DNA from 4 places in the Streptomyces sp. NPDC038280 genome. Region 1 is predicted to be linked to each of the others. Evidence: riboswitches for the same ligand, from Rfam matches in the RefSeq annotation. Region 1 holds a riboswitch; each other region holds the start of a gene.
The links. Region 1 has a riboswitch for cobalamin ahead of cobN (cobaltochelatase subunit CobN). Riboswitches for the same ligand answer to the same signal wherever they lie in the genome.
Positions count from the first base shown of each region.

Region 2: it holds a riboswitch for cobalamin, as region 1 does, so the genes downstream of both, ACZ7J0_RS19390 (ribonucleoside-diphosphate reductase subunit alpha) here and cobN (cobaltochelatase subunit CobN) in region 1, are expected to answer to the same signal.
Region 3: it holds a riboswitch for cobalamin, as region 1 does, so the genes downstream of both, ACZ7J0_RS10135 (energy-coupling factor ABC transporter permease) here and cobN (cobaltochelatase subunit CobN) in region 1, are expected to answer to the same signal.
Region 4: it holds a riboswitch for cobalamin, as region 1 does, so the genes downstream of both, ACZ7J0_RS18985 (cobalamin biosynthesis protein) here and cobN (cobaltochelatase subunit CobN) in region 1, are expected to answer to the same signal.

Region 1 covers NZ_JBVJYZ010000006.1:326,558-330,742, forward strand. The annotation lists gene ACZ7J0_RS16395 (precorrin-8X methylmutase) at 1-30, opposite strand, end outside; gene ACZ7J0_RS16400 (cobalamin biosynthesis protein CobG) at 27-1,559, opposite strand; cobalamin riboswitch at 1,600-1,733, shown strand; gene cobN (cobaltochelatase subunit CobN) at 1,771-4,185, shown strand, end outside.
Region 2 covers NZ_JBVJYZ010000009.1:13,366-17,550, reverse strand. The annotation lists gene ACZ7J0_RS19390 (ribonucleoside-diphosphate reductase subunit alpha) at 1-1,996, opposite strand, end outside; cobalamin riboswitch at 2,136-2,257, opposite strand; gene ACZ7J0_RS19385 (GNAT family N-acetyltransferase) at 2,321-2,824, opposite strand; gene mctP (monocarboxylate uptake permease MctP) at 2,909-4,185, opposite strand, start outside.
Region 3 covers NZ_JBVJYZ010000003.1:400,858-405,042, reverse strand. The annotation lists gene dhaK (dihydroxyacetone kinase subunit DhaK) at 178-1,170, shown strand; gene dhaL (dihydroxyacetone kinase subunit DhaL) at 1,194-1,808, shown strand; gene ACZ7J0_RS10140 (PTS-dependent dihydroxyacetone kinase phosphotransferase subunit DhaM) at 1,805-2,206, shown strand; cobalamin riboswitch at 2,272-2,482, shown strand; gene ACZ7J0_RS10135 (energy-coupling factor ABC transporter permease) at 2,513-3,223, shown strand; gene ACZ7J0_RS10130 (energy-coupling factor ABC transporter substrate-binding protein) at 3,223-3,660, shown strand; gene cbiQ (cobalt ECF transporter T component CbiQ) at 3,667-4,185, shown strand, end outside.
Region 4 covers NZ_JBVJYZ010000008.1:240,897-245,081, forward strand. The annotation lists gene ACZ7J0_RS18975 (putative cobaltochelatase) at 1-27, opposite strand, end outside; gene ACZ7J0_RS18980 (cobyric acid synthase) at 179-1,669, opposite strand; gene ACZ7J0_RS18985 (cobalamin biosynthesis protein) at 1,681-2,643, opposite strand; cobalamin riboswitch at 2,679-2,816, opposite strand; gene ACZ7J0_RS18990 (hypothetical protein) at 2,954-3,175, opposite strand; gene ACZ7J0_RS18995 (inorganic phosphate transporter) at 3,194-4,185, opposite strand, start outside.

The sequences.
Region 1 (4,185 bases):
CTCGTAGTCGAACACTCTGCTCTCGCTCATCTCGTGGTGCCGGGAGGGGTACGGGGACGGGTACGGGCCGCCGAGACCGCGGCGGCCAGTGAGGTACGGGGGGTGGGGACGCCGTTCACGTCGTACTGGCCGTCGGCCGTCGCGACCACGTCCACCCACGCGCCGTGCGGATGGCCGCAGCGCCGCTCGCAGCCGGAGAAGTGGACGGGCAGCCCGCCGGGGCCGGCGGTGAGGCCGAGGGTGGGGTCGGGAGTGGCGTCCGCGCGGACGTCGGAGAGGGACTTGGCGCAGCCCGGGCGCCCGGTGCAGGCGCCGACGCCGGCCCAGGGCGAGTCGGGGGTGGTGATCAGGCCCTCGGCCGCGAGCTCCCGCAGCCGCGCCCCGGCGGCGGCGCGGTCCGCGAAGCCGGTGACGACCGCGCCGCGCCACGGGGTGAGCCGTACCTCACCGGTGTCCACGGCGGGCAGCAGGGCGCGCAGTTGGGCGACGGAGAGGCGGCCGAGCGGCGCGAGCACCGACAGCGCGGTGTCGCCGAGGAGGCCGGGGGCGGGGGGCGGGCCGGTGGGCAGGGGCGCGGGGGGTACGGGCTCCGCCGCGATCCCCGCCCGCTCCGCGTGTGCCGCCACGTCCGGTTCCTGCCCGGCGGGCAGCTCGCGCACGCGCCAGGCGCCGTTTCCGGCCGTGCGGGCGGCCGCGAGGAAGGCCTCCGCCGCGACGAGGGCGGCCCGGGATGCGTCGACGGCGGCGACACGGAAGGCACGGGCGCCGACGCGCAGGGTCACCCGCGCCGTCCCGGCCGTGGCCTGCGGCTCACCCGCGAGCGCAGCTGCCGCATCCACGGACCCTCGTGGCGCGTCCGCGAGCTCCGGGTGCGCGTCCGCCATCACCCGCGCCGCACCCGGGGACTCCGGCACCGCACCCGCGAGCGCCGCTGCCGCATCCACCATCACCGGCGCCGCGCTCGCGGACCCCCGCACCGCACCCGCGGGGTCCGGTGGCACGTCCGCGATCCCCCGCGCCGCGTCCGCCGGCTCTGCGATCAAGGTCACATCGCCGCCCAGCCCCGCCACATCACCCCGCCCGTCGTCGAGGACGAAGAGAAAACGACCGGAAAGCGCCGCCGCCCCGTCCGTCGCGCACAGCAGCGCGTCGAGCTCCCGCGCCCACAACTGCACGTCGCCGGAGCCCAGTCCGTCGAGACCGGCCGCTGGGGAAGCCACCACGTTCCGGACACGCTCGTGCGTCTCGGAGGGCAGCAGACCGGACTCCGCGAGGAGCTCCGCGAGATCCGCCCCACAGCCCTCGCTCAGGCCCCGCAGCTCGGCGTTGCCGCGCGAGGTGATGCTGAGATGCCCGTCACCCAGTGTCTCCGCCGCGTCGGCCAGCGCGAGCACCTGATGGTACGTCAATCTGCCTGCGGGCAGGCGAAGTCGGGCGAGGCGCCCGTCGTCGGCCGGGTGCAGCCGGAGCGCCCCGGGGCAGGCGTCGCCACGGTCCCGTATGAGAGGTTCGCCCCTGTTGGGCGTTGTGGGTGGGGTGGGCGGCATGGCGGCGAGCATACCCACGTGCTCGCGGGCGCCCCCCTGCCCGGTACGGGCAGCCTCTACTATGCAGAACGGCACAGGGTCCACGACCCTAGGGAGGAAGCCCGGTGAGATTCCGGCGCGGTCCCGCCACTGTGAGCCGGCCGAGAGGTCCGGTGAGTCAGGAACTCCCGCCGTCCATACGACCACCCGGGGCGCGGACAACCCCGAGGAAGGGCCTGCGCACGTGATCCTGCTGCTGTCGCACTCCGACACCGACCTGCTCAGCGCCCGCGCGGCCGGCGGTCCGGTCGCCTACCGGTTCGCGAACCCGTCCCGGCTGACGACCGGTGACCTGCCCGCCCTCCTGGAGGACGCCGACCTGGTCGTCGTACGCCTCCTCGGCGGCGTACGCGCCTGGGAGGAGGGACTGGACGTCCTTCGCGCCGCCCAGAAGCCGCTGGTCGTCCTCACCGGCGAACAGGCTCCCGACGCACAGCTGATGGAGGCCTCCACCGTCCCCATCGGCGTCGCGACCGAAGCGCACGCCTACCTCGCGCACGGCGGTCCGGACAATCTGGAGCAGCTCGCCCGCTTCCTGTCCGACACGGTCCTGCTCACCGGCCACGGCTTCGAGCCGCCCGCCGCCGCGCCGACGTGGGGCCCGCTGGAGCGAACTCCCGGACGCACCGACGGCCCGACCGTCGCCGTGCTCTACTACCGCGCCCACCACATGAGCGGCAACACCGCCTTCGTCGCCGAGCTCTGCGCCGCCATCGAGGACAAGGGCGCCCAGGCGCTGCCGCTGTACGTGGCGTCCCTGCGGGCCCCCGAGCCCGAGCTGCTCCAGCGCCTCGGCTCCGTCGACGCGATCGTCACCACCGTGCTCGCGGCCGGCGGCACCAAGCCCGCCGAGGCGCAGGCCGGCGGCGACGAGGAGGCCTGGGACGCGGGCGCGCTCGCCGCCCTCGACGTACCGATCCTGCAGGCGCTGTGCCTGACCGGCCCGCGCAGCGCCTGGGAGGAGAACGACGAGGGCCTCTCGCCGCTCGACGCCGCCAGCCAGGTCGCGGTGCCCGAGTTCGACGGCCGCCTCATCACCGTCCCGTTCTCCTTCAAGGAGATCGACGAGGACGGCCTGCCCGCGTACGTCGCCGACGCCGAGCGAGCCGCCCGGGTCGCCGGGATCGCCGTCCGCCACGCTCGTCTGCGGCACATCCCGAACACCGAGAAGCGCCTCGCGCTGGTCCTCTCCGCCTACCCGACCAAGCACTCCCGCATCGGCAACGCGGTCGGCCTCGACACCCCCGCCTCCGCCGTCGCCCTGCTGCGCCGCCTCCAGACCGAGGGGTACGACTTCGGCCAGGAGGAGGTGCCCGGTCTCGTCTCCGGCGACGGCGACGAGCTGATCTACGCGCTGATCGAGGCGGGCGGTCACGACCAGGACTGGCTCACCGAGGAGCAGCTCGCCCGCAACCCGGTCCGTATCCCGGCCGCCGACTACAAGCGCTGGTACGCGACCCTGCCGGCCGAACTCCGGGAGTCGGTCGAGCGGCACTGGGGCCCGCCGCCCGGCGAGATGTTCCTGGACCGCTCCCGCAACCCGGAGGGCGACATCGTCCTCGCCGCGCTGCGGCGCGGCAATCTGCTGGTCCTCATCCAGCCGCCGCGCGGCTTCGGCGAGAACCCGATCGCGATCTACCACGACCCCGATCTGCCGCCCTCGCACCACTACTTGGCGGCCTACCGCTGGATCGCCGCCTCGGCGGACGACGGCGGTTTCGGCGCCGACGCCATGGTCCACCTGGGCAAGCACGGCAACCTGGAGTGGCTGCCCGGCAAGAACGCGGGCCTGTCCGCCGCGTGCGGCCCCGACGCCGCCCTCGGCGACCTGCCGCTGGTCTATCCCTTCCTCGTCAACGACCCGGGCGAGGGCACGCAGGCCAAACGGCGCGTCCACGCGACCCTCGTCGACCATCTCGTACCGCCGATGGCGCGGGCCGAGTCCTACGGTGACATCGCCCGCCTGGAGCAGCTGCTCGACGAGTACGCGGCGATCTCCTCGATGGACCCGGTGAAGCTCCCGGCGATCCGCGCGCAGATCTGGACGCTGATCCAGGCAGCCAAGCTCGACCACGACCTCGGGCTCGAAGACCGCCCCGACGACGACGGGTTCGACGACTTCCTGCTCCACGTCGACGGCTGGCTGTGCGAGGTCAAGGACGCGCAGATCCGCGACGGACTGCATGTGCTCGGTGGCGCCCCGACCGGCCCCGAGCGGGTCAACCTGGTGCTCTCCATCCTCCGTGCCCGCCAGATCTGGGGCGGAACACAGGCGCTTCTCGGCCTGCGCGAGGCGCTGGGCCTGGACGAGTCGGCCGCGACCCGCACCGCCGCCGACGAGACGGAGGCCGCCGCCCGCGCGCTCGTCCAGGCGATGGAGGACGCCGACTGGAACCCCGGCTCCGTCGCGGCCGTGGCCGCCGGTCACCCGCCAGCGGTCGTCGACATCCTCGACTTCGCCGCCCGCCAGGTCGTGCCGCGCCTCGCCGCGACGACCGATGAACTCGACCACGCCGTCCACGCGCTGAACGGCGGCTTCGTCCCGGCGGGGCCGTCCGGCTCGCCGCTGCGCGGCCTGGTCAACGTGCTTCCGACCGGC
Region 2 (4,185 bases), on a different contig from region 1:
TCGCCTCGCGCAGCGCCTCCCGGGTCTGCGCGTCCCAGACGCCGAGCTTCTTCAGCTCGTCGACCAAGTAGCCGTTGACCTGGAGGAATTCGCCGCTCAAGGTCTCGCGCTTGAAGAGGTTGGAGACCTGCGGCTCGATGCACTCGTACACGCCCGCGATGGAGGCGATGGTCGCCGTCGGAGCGATGGCGAGCAGCAGCGAGTTGCGCATGCCGACCGAGGCGATCCGGGCGCGCAGGGCCGCCCAGCGCTCCGGCCAGTTCAGCTCCACGTCGTAGTGGTCGGGGTGCAGGACACCGCGCGCGGCGCGGGTCTTCTCCCAGGCGGGGAGCGGGCCGCTCCGCTCGGCGAGGTCGGTGGACGCCTCGTACGCCGCGAGCATGATCCGCTCGGCGATCCTCGTCGACAGGGCGCGGGCCTCGGCCGAGTCGAAGGGCAGCCGCAGCTTGAAGAAGACGTCCTGGAGGCCCATCGCTCCCAGGCCCACCGGACGCCAGCGGGCGTTGGAGCGGCCCGCCTGCTCGGTCGGGTAGAAGTTGATGTCGACGACCCGGTCGAGGAAGGTGACGGCCGTACGGACCGTCTGGTCGAGGCGCTCCCAGTCGATGTCGCCCGAGGCGAGCACGAACGCCCCGAGGTTGACCGAGCCGAGGTTGCAGACGGCCGTCTCGCCGTCGTCCGTCACCTCCAGGATCTCGGTGCACAGGTTCGATGAGTGGACCGTGTGGCCGGGCTCCGCCGTCTGGTTCGCGGTGCGGTTGGACGCGTCCTTGAAGGTCATCCAGCCGTTGCCGGTCTGGGCCAGGGTGCGCATCATACGGCCGTACAGGTCCCGGGCCGGCATGGTCTTGCGCGCCAGACCCCTGGCCTCGGCCGCGCGGTAGGCGGCGTCGAACGCGTCGCCCCAGAGGTCGACCAGCTCGGGCACGTCGGCCGGGGAGAACAGCGACCACTCGGCGTCGGCGTTCACCCGGCGCATGAACTCGTCGGGGATCCAGTGCGCGAGGTTGAGGTTGTGCGTACGGCGCTGGTCCTCACCGGTGTTGTCGCGGAGCTCCAGGAACTCCTCGATGTCGGCGTGCCAGGTCTCCAGGTAGACGGCGGCGGCGCCCTTGCGCCGGCCGCCCTGGTTCACGGCGGCGACGGAGGCGTCGAGGGTCTTGAGGAACGGCACGATGCCGTTGGAGTGCCCGTTCGTGCCGCGGATCAGCGAACCGCGGGCGCGGATGCGGGAGTACGAGAGCCCGATGCCGCCGGCGTGCTTGGAGAGGCGCGCCACCTGGTGGTAGCGGTCGTAGATCGAGTCGAGTTCGTCCTGCGGGGAGTCCAGCAGGTAGCAGGAGGACATCTGCGGGTGCCGGGTGCCCGAGTTGAAGAGCGTGGGGGAGGAGGGCAGATAGTCGAGCCGGCTCATCAGGCCGTACAGCGCGGCGACCTCGTCCAGCGCGCGGACGCTCTCGTCCTCGGCGAGCCCGGCGGCCACCCGGAGCATGAAGTGCTGCGGGGTCTCGACGACCTTGCGGGTGATCGGGTGCCGGAGCAGATAGCGCGAGTAGAGCGTCCGCAGACCGAAGTAGCCGAAGCGGTCGTCCGCGTCGGGATCGATGAGCGCGTCGAGCCGTGCCGTGTGGAGGCCGACGAACTCGGCCGTGCGGTCGGCGATCAGGCCTTCGCGGTGGCCGACGGCGACCGACGCGGAGAACGACACGGCGCCCTGGCCCGCGGCCTCGTCCGCGATCGTGCGGGTGAGCAGCCGGGCGGCGAGCCGTGAGTAGGCGGGGTCCTCGGAGATCAGCCCTGCGGCCGCCTCGGTGGCCAGCTCCCGCAGTTCCGCCGCGTCCGAACCGGCGTGCCGACCGCGCAGCGCGGCGGCCGCGACCCGTCCGGGGTCGGTGTCGGGCAGGTCGGCGGTGAGGTCGGTCAGGATCCGCAGAAGCACGGTCCCGGGTCCGTCGGTCTCGATCACCGATGCCGGATCGGCGGGCGCGATGGTCACGTGGGGGCTCTCCCTCGCTCGGCTCGGGGCCGGCGGGGGGAGGCGGCGGGGCGCACGGGCACACACCGGCGAGCGGTGGATGCGCGGCGTCCACCGGCCCACTCCACGAGGCCCGGACGTCTTGGCGCCAGGACCGGACGGACCAGGCGCACCATCGGCAGGTGTTCGGACTTGAGGGTGCACGGAGGCACCTGACACACCGTTGCGGGACAGTTCCGGATTCGCACCGGATTCCCCTGCGGCGACAGCGAGCATGAGCATACATGTGGGGGGCGATGGATGCGTCACCCCCCACATGTTGTGTCTTCGCGTGTGGAGGGCGGTTCAGAGCTCCAACGCGTAGGTGAGCAGCGGCGGGAGCTCGGGGACCGGCTTCCAGTCCCGGTCCGGGGTCCTGGTGAAGCCCAGCCGGTCGTAGATCCGGTGGGCGGAGGTCATGGAGGGGTGCGTGGACAGCACGAGCCGTACGCAGCCCTCCGTGGCCCGTGCCCGCTCCACGCAGGCCCGGACGAGCGCCTCCCCGATGCCCCGCCCCCGCGCGTCCGTCGCGACCGCGAGCATCCGGAACTCGGCCTCGCCGTCCCGGGCGAGATCGGCCCAGGGGCCGCCGGAGCCGACGAACGCCACGCCGCCGAGCAGTCGCCCGTCCGTGTCGACGGCGACGAGCACCTCGGCCTCGGCGTCCCGCCGGGCCACATCCCGCAGGACGTGCAGATAGCTGTCCTCCTCGCCGAGGTCGAGGAGGCCGTCGCCGAGGTAGACGCGGGCGGTGAGCGCGCCCAGTTCCTCGTACTCGGCGGGGGTGACGCGCCTGATGGTGAAGTCCATGGTGGGCAGTGTGCCCGGCGGACACGGCGAAGGGCCCGGAATTTCCCTCGCGGGAACTCCGGGCCCTTCGTACGGTCGTGCTGGTCAGTGCCCGCCCGGCGACCCCGCCGTGGCCGGCGGCAGCTCCACCTGCACGCCCGGGTCGCCCGCGTCCGCCGTGTAGTCCGACGGGGACGTCTCGTCGATGCCGTCGGGGGCCTTGACGGCCCGCAGGACGAAGGTCAGGACCACCGTCACCACCACGTTGAGGACGAACGCGGTGAGACCGATGTAGCCGATCTCGCCGATGCCCGGGATCTCCGCGGACGAGCCGCCGAAGTGCTTCTGCGTGGGGCTCGCGACGCCGTACGCGGCCGCCGTGCCGTAGACCATGCCCACGGCCCAGCCGGCGAGCAGCGCCCAGCGGTGGCACCAGCGGGTGAACAGGCCGCCCACCAGCGCCGGGAAGGTCTGCAGGATCCAGATGCCGCCCAGCAGCTGGAAGTTGATCGCGACGGTCTTGTCCATGGTGAGGACGAAGGCCAGCGCACCCACCTTCACCAGCAGCGACACCAGCTTGGACACCTTGGTCTCCTGCTCCGGAGTGGCGTCCGGCTTCAGGAAGTCCTTGTAGATGTTGCGGGTGAAGAGGTTCGCGGCGGCGATCGACATGATGGCCGCCGGGACCAGCGCGCCGATGCCGATGGCGGCGAAGGCGACACCCGCGAACCAGTCCGGGAACATGTTCTCGAACAGCTGGGGGATGGCCAGCTGGCCGTTCTTCACCTTCACGCCCGCGGCGATCGCCATGAAGCCGAGCAGCGCCAGCAGACCCAGCATCAGCGAATAGAGCGGCAGGATCGTGGTGTTGCGGCGGATCACGTCACGGCTGCGCGAGGAGAGCGTCGCGGTGATCGAGTGCGGATACATGAAGAGCGCGAGGGCCGAGCCGAGCGCGAGCGTCGCGTAGCCCCACTGGCCCATCTCCCCGGGCACGAGCGCGCCGCGCGGCTTGCCGGTCGCCGGGTTGATCTGCGCGTACGCCTCACCGGCCTTGGCGAAGATCTCGTCGAAGCCGCCGAGCTTGATCGGGATGTAGATGATCGCCACCGCGATGACGATGTAGATCAGCGTGTCCTTGACGAACGCGATGAGCGCCGGGGCCCGCAGACCCGAGGAGTAGGTGTACGCCGCGAGGACACCGAAGGCGATCAGCAGCGGCAGGTCCTTGATGAACCAGTGGGTGGTCTCGCCGCCGCCCACGCCCATCACGTCGAGCACGGCCTGGATGCCGACGAGCTGGAGCGCGATGTACGGCATGGTGGCGAGGATGCCGGTGACCGCGACCGCCAGGGAGAGGCCCTTTGAGCCGAAGCGGCCGC
Region 3 (4,185 bases), on a different contig from region 1:
GAACAGGATCGGCACAACCCCGCGCCGCGCCGCGCCGCCGGCGGCCGCCCGCCGCCCCGCCCCCAGCCGGCTGCCGGCGGGCGCGGCCTCCGCCCCGTCGGCGCCGGCATCCTCACATTCCTCCGTCACGATCCGTATCGTGAACCGTGACCACGCCAGCCGGCCGAGGAGATGCCAGTGAGGATGCTGATCAACGTCCCGGAGACCGTCGTCGCCGACGCCCTGCGCGGAATGGCGGCCGCCCATCCCGAGCTCGTCGTCGACGTGGAGAACCGGGTCGTGCTGCGCCGGGACGCCCCGGTCGCCGGAAAGGTGGGTCTTGTGTCCGGGGGCGGGTCCGGGCACGAGCCCCTGCACGGCGGCTTCGTCGGGCCCGGCATGCTTGCCGCCGCCTGCCCAGGAGAGGTGTTCACCTCCCCCGTGCCGGACCAGATGGTGCGCGCGGCCGCGGCCGTCGACAGCGGGGCCGGAGTGCTCTTCGTCATCAAGAACTACACCGGTGACGTCCTCAACTTCGAGATGGCCGCCGAGCTCGCCGAGGACGAGGGCGTCCAGGTCGCCAAGGTGCTCGTGAACGACGACGTCGCGGTGACGGACAGCCTCTACACGGCAGGCCGTCGCGGCACGGGCGCCACGCTCTTCGTGGAGAAGATCGCGGGAGCGGCGGCCGAGGAGGGGCAGCCGCTGGAGCGGGTGGAGAGCGTCGCCCGTCAGGTGAACGAGAGTGCGCGGAGCTTCGGAGTGGCGCTGAGCGCCTGCACCACACCCGCGAAGGGCGGCCCCACCTTCGAGCTTCCGCCCGGCGAACTGGAGTTGGGCATCGGCATCCACGGCGAGCCCGGGCGTGAGCGGCGCGCCATGATGACCTCGCGGGAGATCGCTGACTTCGCCGTCCACGCCGTACTGGAGGACCTGCGCCCCGACGGACCCGTCCTGGCCCTGGTCAACGGCATGGGCGCCACACCGCTGCTGGAGCTGTACGGCTTCAACGCGGAGGTGCAGCGCGTCCTGCGCGAGCGGGGCGTCCCGGTGGCCCGCACCCTCGTCGGCAACTACGTGACCTCGCTCGACATGGCCGGCTGTTCGGTCACCCTGTGCCAGGTGGACGACCAACTGCTGCGGCTCTGGGATGCTCCGGTGGAGACCCCCGCCCTGCGCTGGGGCCGGTGAGAAGGGACATGACCGCGGCGACCGTGCTCGACGCCGACTTCTTCCGCCACTGGCTCTCCACCGCCGCGGCCGCCGTGGACCGCGAGGCCGACCGCCTCACCGAGCTGGACTCGGCCATCGGCGACGCCGACCACGGGACCAACCTCCGGCGCGGATTCACCGCCGTCGTCGCCGCCTTGGAGAAGGAGAGCCCCGACACGCCCGGAGCCGTGCTGACGGCGGCGGGACGACAGCTGATCTCGACCGTCGGCGGCGCGTCCGGTCCGCTGTACGGGACGCTGCTGCGACGCATGGGCAAGGCGCTCGGCGACGCCCCCGAGGTGACCCGCGCTCAACTGGCCGACGCGCTGCGGGCCGGGGTCGCTGCCGTGGCGCAGCTCGGCGGGGCGGCGGTCGGGGACAAGACCATGCTGGACGCCCTGGAACCGGCCGCGGAGAGGCTCGCCGAGTCGTTCGCCGCGGCGAGGGAAGCCGCCCGGGAAGGCGCGGTGGCGACCGTACCCCTCCAGGCCCGCAAGGGCAGGGCCAGTTACCTCGGTCCGCGCAGCATCGGCCACCAGGATCCGGGAGCCACCTCCTCCGCGCTGCTGATCGCGGCGCTCGCCGACACCGCGCAGGACCAGGGGGTGTCCGCGTGAGCGACCAGGTGGGCATCGTCCTCGTCTCGCACAGCGCCGCCGTCGCCACCTCGGTCGCCTCGCTGGCCCAGGGGCTCGCGGGCGGGGCAACGGCCCCGATCGCGCCGGCCGGCGGCACGCCCGACGGCGGCCTGGGCACCAGCTCCGAACTCATCGCGGCCGCCGCCGCCTCGGTCGACCGGGGCGCGGGCGTGGCGGTCCTGGTCGATCTGGGCAGCGCCGTCCTGACCGTGAAGGCGCTGCTGGCCGAGGGCGACGAACTCCCCGGGCAGACCCGGCTCGTCGACGCGCCGTTCCTCGAAGGCGCGGTGGCGGCCCTGGTGACGGCGTCGGCGGGCGGGGACCTGGACGCGGTCGAGGCGGCGGCGTCGGAGGCGTACGGCTACCGCAAACAGTGACACCGGTGAAGGGTCGCGCCGGATGGTGCGACCGTGCGCGGGTTGTGATGTACCTGGTCAAAGCACTAATGTCACACCGCCTTGGTGTACGGGAAACCGGTGCGGTACCGGTGCGGCCCTCGCCACTGTGATCGGGAAGTCCGGCTCCATCCACTCGGGGAACGCCCCCGGGGGAAGCCACTGGAACGCCGCGGAACACCGCGGTCTCCGGGAAGGCGGAGCGCCCGGACGGCATCACCCGTAAGCCAGGAGACCGGCCGAGGTGCGCTGTCCATCCACGAGGTGCTGGAGAGGGTCTTCCCAACCATGCATATAGCCGAGGGGTATCTGCCCCCGTTGCACGCGGCCGCCTGGGGCGTCGCTTCCGCCCCCTTCGTCGTTCACGGCGTACGGGCCCTGACCAAGGAGGTCAAGGCCAATCCGGAGTCCACTCTGCTGCTCGGCGCGTCCGGCGCGTTCACGTTCGTCCTGTCCGCGCTCAAGCTTCCCTCGGTGACGGGGAGTTGCTCCCACCCGACCGGGACGGGGCTGGGGGCGATGCTTTTCCGGCCCCCGATCGTGGCGGTCCTGGGCACGATCACCCTGCTCTTCCAGGCGCTGTTGCTCGCGCACGGCGGACTGACCACTCTGGGCGCCAACGCCTTCTCCATGGCGATCGTCGGGCCGTGGGCGGGGTACGGCGTGTACTGGCTCCTGCGGCGGTTCGACGTGCCCCTGATGGTCAGCGTGTTCTTCGGCGCGTTCGTCGCCGACCTGTCGACGTACTGCGTCACCAGTGTCCAGCTCGCGCTGGCGTTCCCCGACCCGAGCAGCGGATTCGTCGGCGCACTGGGGAAGTTCGGGGGCATCTTCGCCGTCACCCAGATCCCGCTGGCCGTCAGCGAGGGGCTGCTCACCGTGCTGGTGATGCGGCTGCTCATCCAGTCGAGCAAGGGTGAACTGACCCGGCTCGGTGTGCTGCTCCAGGGCGGCCGCGCCCGGCGCGAGAACGAGGAAAAGGCGGAGGCGGCGCTCTGATGTCCCGTAACGCGAAGATCAACGCCCTGCTCCTCGTCGTCGTCGCGGCGCTCGCGGTGCTGCCGCTGGTCCTGGGCCTGGGCGACCACAAGGAGGAGCCGTTCACGGGGGCGGACGGTGAGGCCGAAGCGGCCATCACCGAGATGGAGCCGGACTACGAACCCTGGTTCAGCCCGCTGTACGAGCCCCCGTCGGGCGAGATCGAGTCGGCACTGTTCTCGCTCCAGGCGGCCCTGGGCGCCGGAGTCCTCGCGTACTACTTCGGACTCCGCAGGGGGCGCAGGCAGGGCGAGGAGCGCGCGGCCGACCGGGCCGCCAACAGGGCCGGCGAGGCGAAGACACCGGCAGACGACGGCCCGGCCCTCGACGTCCCCGCCCTCGAGGACAGCGGCAGCGCCCGCGCGGACGCGTCCGCCGCCGGCGATCCGCTCGCCTGACCGCCGGTGCTGCCGATCGACGCCGCGGCCCACAGCAGCCGCTGGCGCCGCCGTCATCCGTGCGAGAAGGCCGTTCTGGGCTTCGGGCTGACGCTGTGCGCGGTGTGCCTGCCGCCCTGGCCGGGTGCGGTGCTGGTCGCCGCCGCCACGCTCACCGTGCTTCTCGGGCCCGCCGGGGTCGCGCCGCGCCAGTTGTGGCGGGCGTTCCGCATCCCCCTGGGATTCTGCGTTACGGGAGCGGTACCGCTGCTGTTCCAGGTCGGCGGGGAAGGCGGGTTCGTCACGGTCGCGCCCGGCGGACCGGTGCACGCGGCGGAACTGCTGCTGCGTACGTCGGCGGCCTCGCTCGGGGTGCTGCTGTTCGCCTTCACGACTCCGGTCTCCGATGTCCTGCCCCGGCTGGTGCGGGCGGGTGTCCCCGCGCCGGTCGTGGACGTGGCCTTGGTGATGTACCGGATCAGTTTCCTCCTGCTGGACGCGATGTCCCGGATCCGGCAGGCGCAGGCGGCTCGGCTGGGCCTGACC
Region 4 (4,185 bases), on a different contig from region 1:
GGCGGTGAACGGATACCGGGTGCTCATCGGGTGATCGCTCCTTCAAGTCGCGGTCGTTCAGGTCGCTGTCGTTCGGGTCGCTGTCGTTCAGGGCGCGGGTGTGCGGGACGCCCTCGTCCGGGTCGCTCCGGTGCGGGACACTGTCGCGCGGCCCGTGCGCGGGTGCCGCCCGCCGGGCTCACGGGGCACCCGGCGGGACGAACGGCAGTCCCGCGGGCGGACCCTGTTCGATGAGCCGCATCAGCGCGTCGGTGTCGGCGTGCTCCTCGATCAGATCGCCGAGCCGGTCCAGCTGCTCCTCGCGCAGTGCGCCGAAGCTGGTGTCGGGCGACGGGACGAAGCGGCGGCCCGCCGCGGCCGCGACCCGCCGCAGGAACGCCCGCCGGAACCCGTCGCTCTCCAGCGACCCGTGCCAGTGCGTCCCCCACACCGAGCCGACCCGGCAGCCGTCCAGGAACGGCTCCCCGCCCCGTACGTCGGCGACGCCGTGGTGGATCTCGTACCCCTCGACCCGCTCCCCGAGGGCCTCGCCCACGGGCCGCGCGAGGGTCTTCTCGGGCGCGAACCGCACCCGTACCGGCAGCAGCCCGAGCCCCTCGACCGCCCCGGCCTTCGACTCGACGTCGTCCTCGATGTGCTCGGACAGCGCCTGGAACCCGCCGCAGATGCCGAGGACCGGCCGGCCATCCGCCGCGCGCCGCGCCAGGGCGTCCGCGAGCCCGCGCTCGCGCAGCCACGCCAGGGCCTTCACGGTGCCCCGGGTGCCGGGGACGACCACGAGGTCCGCGTCGACGAGCTCCTCGGGCCGGTCCACGAACCGCACCACCACGCCGGGTTCGGCGGCGAGCGCGTCCACGTCCGTGAAGTTGGACATCAGGGGCACGGCACAGACCGCCACCCGCAGCACGTCCTCACCGACCGGCGGCGCGACGACGGACTCCCGTACGGCGCCCCGCAGGGACACCCGCAGCCCGTCCTCCTCGTCGATGCCGAGCCCGTGCGCGTAGGGCAGCACACCGAACGTCCGCCGTCCGGTGAGCCCGTGGAGCATCTCCAGGCCCGGCTCCAGCAGCGTCACGTCGCCGCGGAACTTGTTGACGAGATAGCCCGCGATCAGTTCCTGGTCCTCGGGCGCGAGCAGCGCCGTCGTCCCGAAGAACTGCGCGAAGACCCCGCCCCGGTCGATGTCCCCGACCACGACGACGGGAAAGCGGGCGGCCCGCGCGATCCCCATGTTCACGATGTCCGTACGCCGCAGATTGATCTCCGCCGGACTGCCGGCCCCCTCGCAGATCACGGCGTCATACGTGCCCCGCAGCTCCTCCAGGCACGCCACCACGGGCTCGAAGAGCTGCCGCTGTCTTCCCCCGTGGTAGCCGCGAGCGCTCAACTCGCCCACCGGCTTGCCCATGAGGACGACCTGGCTGGAGCGGTCGCTGCCCGGCTTGAGCAGTACCGGGTTCATCAGCGCGGTCGGCTCCACCCGGGCGGCCTGCGCCTGCATGGCCTGGGCGCGCCCGATCTCGGCGCCCCCGCGGGTCACGAAGGAGTTGAGGGACATGTTCTGCCCCTTGAAGGGGGCGACCTTCACGCCCTTGCGGACCAGCCAGCGGCAGATACCCGCCGTGACGACACTCTTGCCCGCGTCGGAGGTGGTCCCCGCCACCATCAGTCCGCCACTCACGCACGCCTCCCCTTGATGGACCCGGCGGCCAGCCGTCCGGCCACACACACCGCGAGGGTCAGCGCGCTCACCCGGCGCGACAGCCGCACCGCGCGTTCGATGTCCGCGACCCCGACGTCGCGGCCCCCGCCGTTCAGTACGGGCCGGTGCTCGACCCGTCCGCCGTACGAGAGGGTGCCGCCGAGCCGTACGCCCAGAGCGCCCGCGAAGGACGCCTCCACCGGCCCCGCGTTGGGGCTCGGGTGCTTGGCCGCGTCGGCCCGCCAGGCGCGCCGCGCGCCGCGCGGGTTCCCGCCCGCGAGCGTCGCCAGGGCGGCGGTCAGCCGGGCCCCGGGCCAGCCGGCCACGTCGTCGAGGCGGGCCGACGCCCAGCCGAACCGGCGGTAGCGGGGGGACTTGTGCCCCACCATCGCGTCCAGGGTGTTCACGGCACGGAAGCCCACCAGGCCCGGCACGCCCCCGAGCGCGCCCCACACCAGCGCCCCCACCACGGCGTCGGACGTGTTCTCGGCGACGGACTCCACGACCGCGCGGGCGATCCCCGGGCCGTCCAGTGTCTGCGGGTCGCGGCCACACAGATGAGGCAGGCGCTCGCGGGCCACGTCGATGTCCCCGGCGGCCAGAGCCCCGCCGATGGCGCGTGCCTCACGCCCCAGGGACGTACCGCCGACGACGGACCAGACGGACGCGGCGGTCAGGGCGACGGAGGCGGCGCGACGGCCGCGGACGGCGCGGGTGGCGAGGGCGGCGGCCGCCACGGCGCCTCCGGCGCACACGGCGGTGTGCGCGGCGCCCCAGCCCCGATGGTCGCGCCACAACACGCCCTCGACGGCGCCGGCTGCCCTGCCGAACGCGGCGACGGGGTGCCCGCGGCGGGGATCGCCGAGAACCAGATCGGCCACCAGACCGGCGGTGGCGCCGTACGCGAAGACAGCTGTGGCTGTATTACGGCCAGGCATGGCGCAATGTCCTCACTCAGGGTCCGCGCCCTGGCTCGACGTGACCGGCGGTGAGAGTTCCTGACTCCCGAGCTCGCGCTCGGTCACAGTGGCGGGACCGCGCCGGATTCGCACCGGACTTCCTCTACTGCCGCCGTAAACGGCCTCGGCAGTCCACCACGCTGCCCGAACGCCCGTCAACTCACCGTTGACCTGCGGCAGCACACTGTGCGCAGGCCCACAGCCCCCTGGAGCGGGCCCCGGAAAAAACGACGGCCGGGAGGCCCTCACCCGAAGGTGGGAGCCGCCCGGCCGCGAGCCGTGCGGAAGGTCAGACGACGATCAGATAGATGCCGTACGCCACGGCCGCCGCGCACAGGGCGAAGCAGGCGTAGGCGCCGGTGCGGGCCATGGTGGCCGACCCACCCTGAGCGGCGGCGGACTCCTGCTTGGAGAGGCCGACGATGCCGAGGGTGAAGAGGCCCACCAGGGCGACGGTGGCCACGAGGCTGACACCGAAGACGGTGCCGAGAGCTGCCCAGTCGATCTTCATGCTGAGGTCCTTGGTTCCTTACACCGTGGCCGGACGCGCCGGGTCGGCGGCGGCCGGGGGCGGGGTCGGGATGGTCGTCTTCAGGTCGGTGCCCGCCAGGGTGGCGGCGACGCCGGCCGGCGGCGGGGAGACGGCCGCGATGGCGGTGGTCACGACGCCCGCGGGCTCCGCGATCTCGTCGTCGGTGACGTTGTGGTGGTCGATCGGCTTGCGGCGCGACAGCGTCCAGATGACACCGGAACCGGCGATCAACAGGGCGGCGGTGGCGGCGACGCCCCAGGAGCCCTGACCGGTCAGGAACTCGGCGGTGGCGGCCACCAGACCGGCGGCCGGCAGGGTCAGACCCCAGGCGACGAACATCCGGGTCGCGGTCGACCAGCGGACCACGCCGCCCTTGCGACCGAGGCCCGCGCCCATCACGGCGCCGGAGCAGGACTGGGTGGTGGAGAGCGAGAAGCCCAGGTGCGAGGAGGCCAGGATGACCGTGGCGGCGCTGGTCTGGGCGGCGAAGCCCTGCGGCGGCCGGAGGTCGGTGAGGCCCTTGCCCATGGTGCGGATGATGCGCCAGCCACCGAGGTACGTGCCCATCGCGATCGCCAGACCGGCGGCGACGATGACCCACATCGGAGGGTTGGAGCCGGGGGCGAGGACGCCGCCGGTCACCAGGGCCAGGGTGATGACACCCATGGTCTTCTGGGCGTCGTTGGTGCCGTGCGCCAGGGAGACGAGACCGGCGGAGGCGATCTGGCCGGCCCGGTAGCCCTTGGCGGTGGACTTCTCGTCCGTACGGCTGCCGATCCTGTACGTCAGCCTGGTGGCGAGCATCGCGGCGAGACCGGCGACGATCGGCGCGGCGACGGCGGGGAGCAGAACCTTGGTGACCACGACGCTGCCGTTGACCGACGACCAGCCGGCCGACATCACCGCGGCGCCGATGAGGCCGCCGAAGAGCGCGTGGGACGAGCTGGACGGCAGGCCGAGCAGCCAGGTCAGCAGGTTCCAGAGGATGG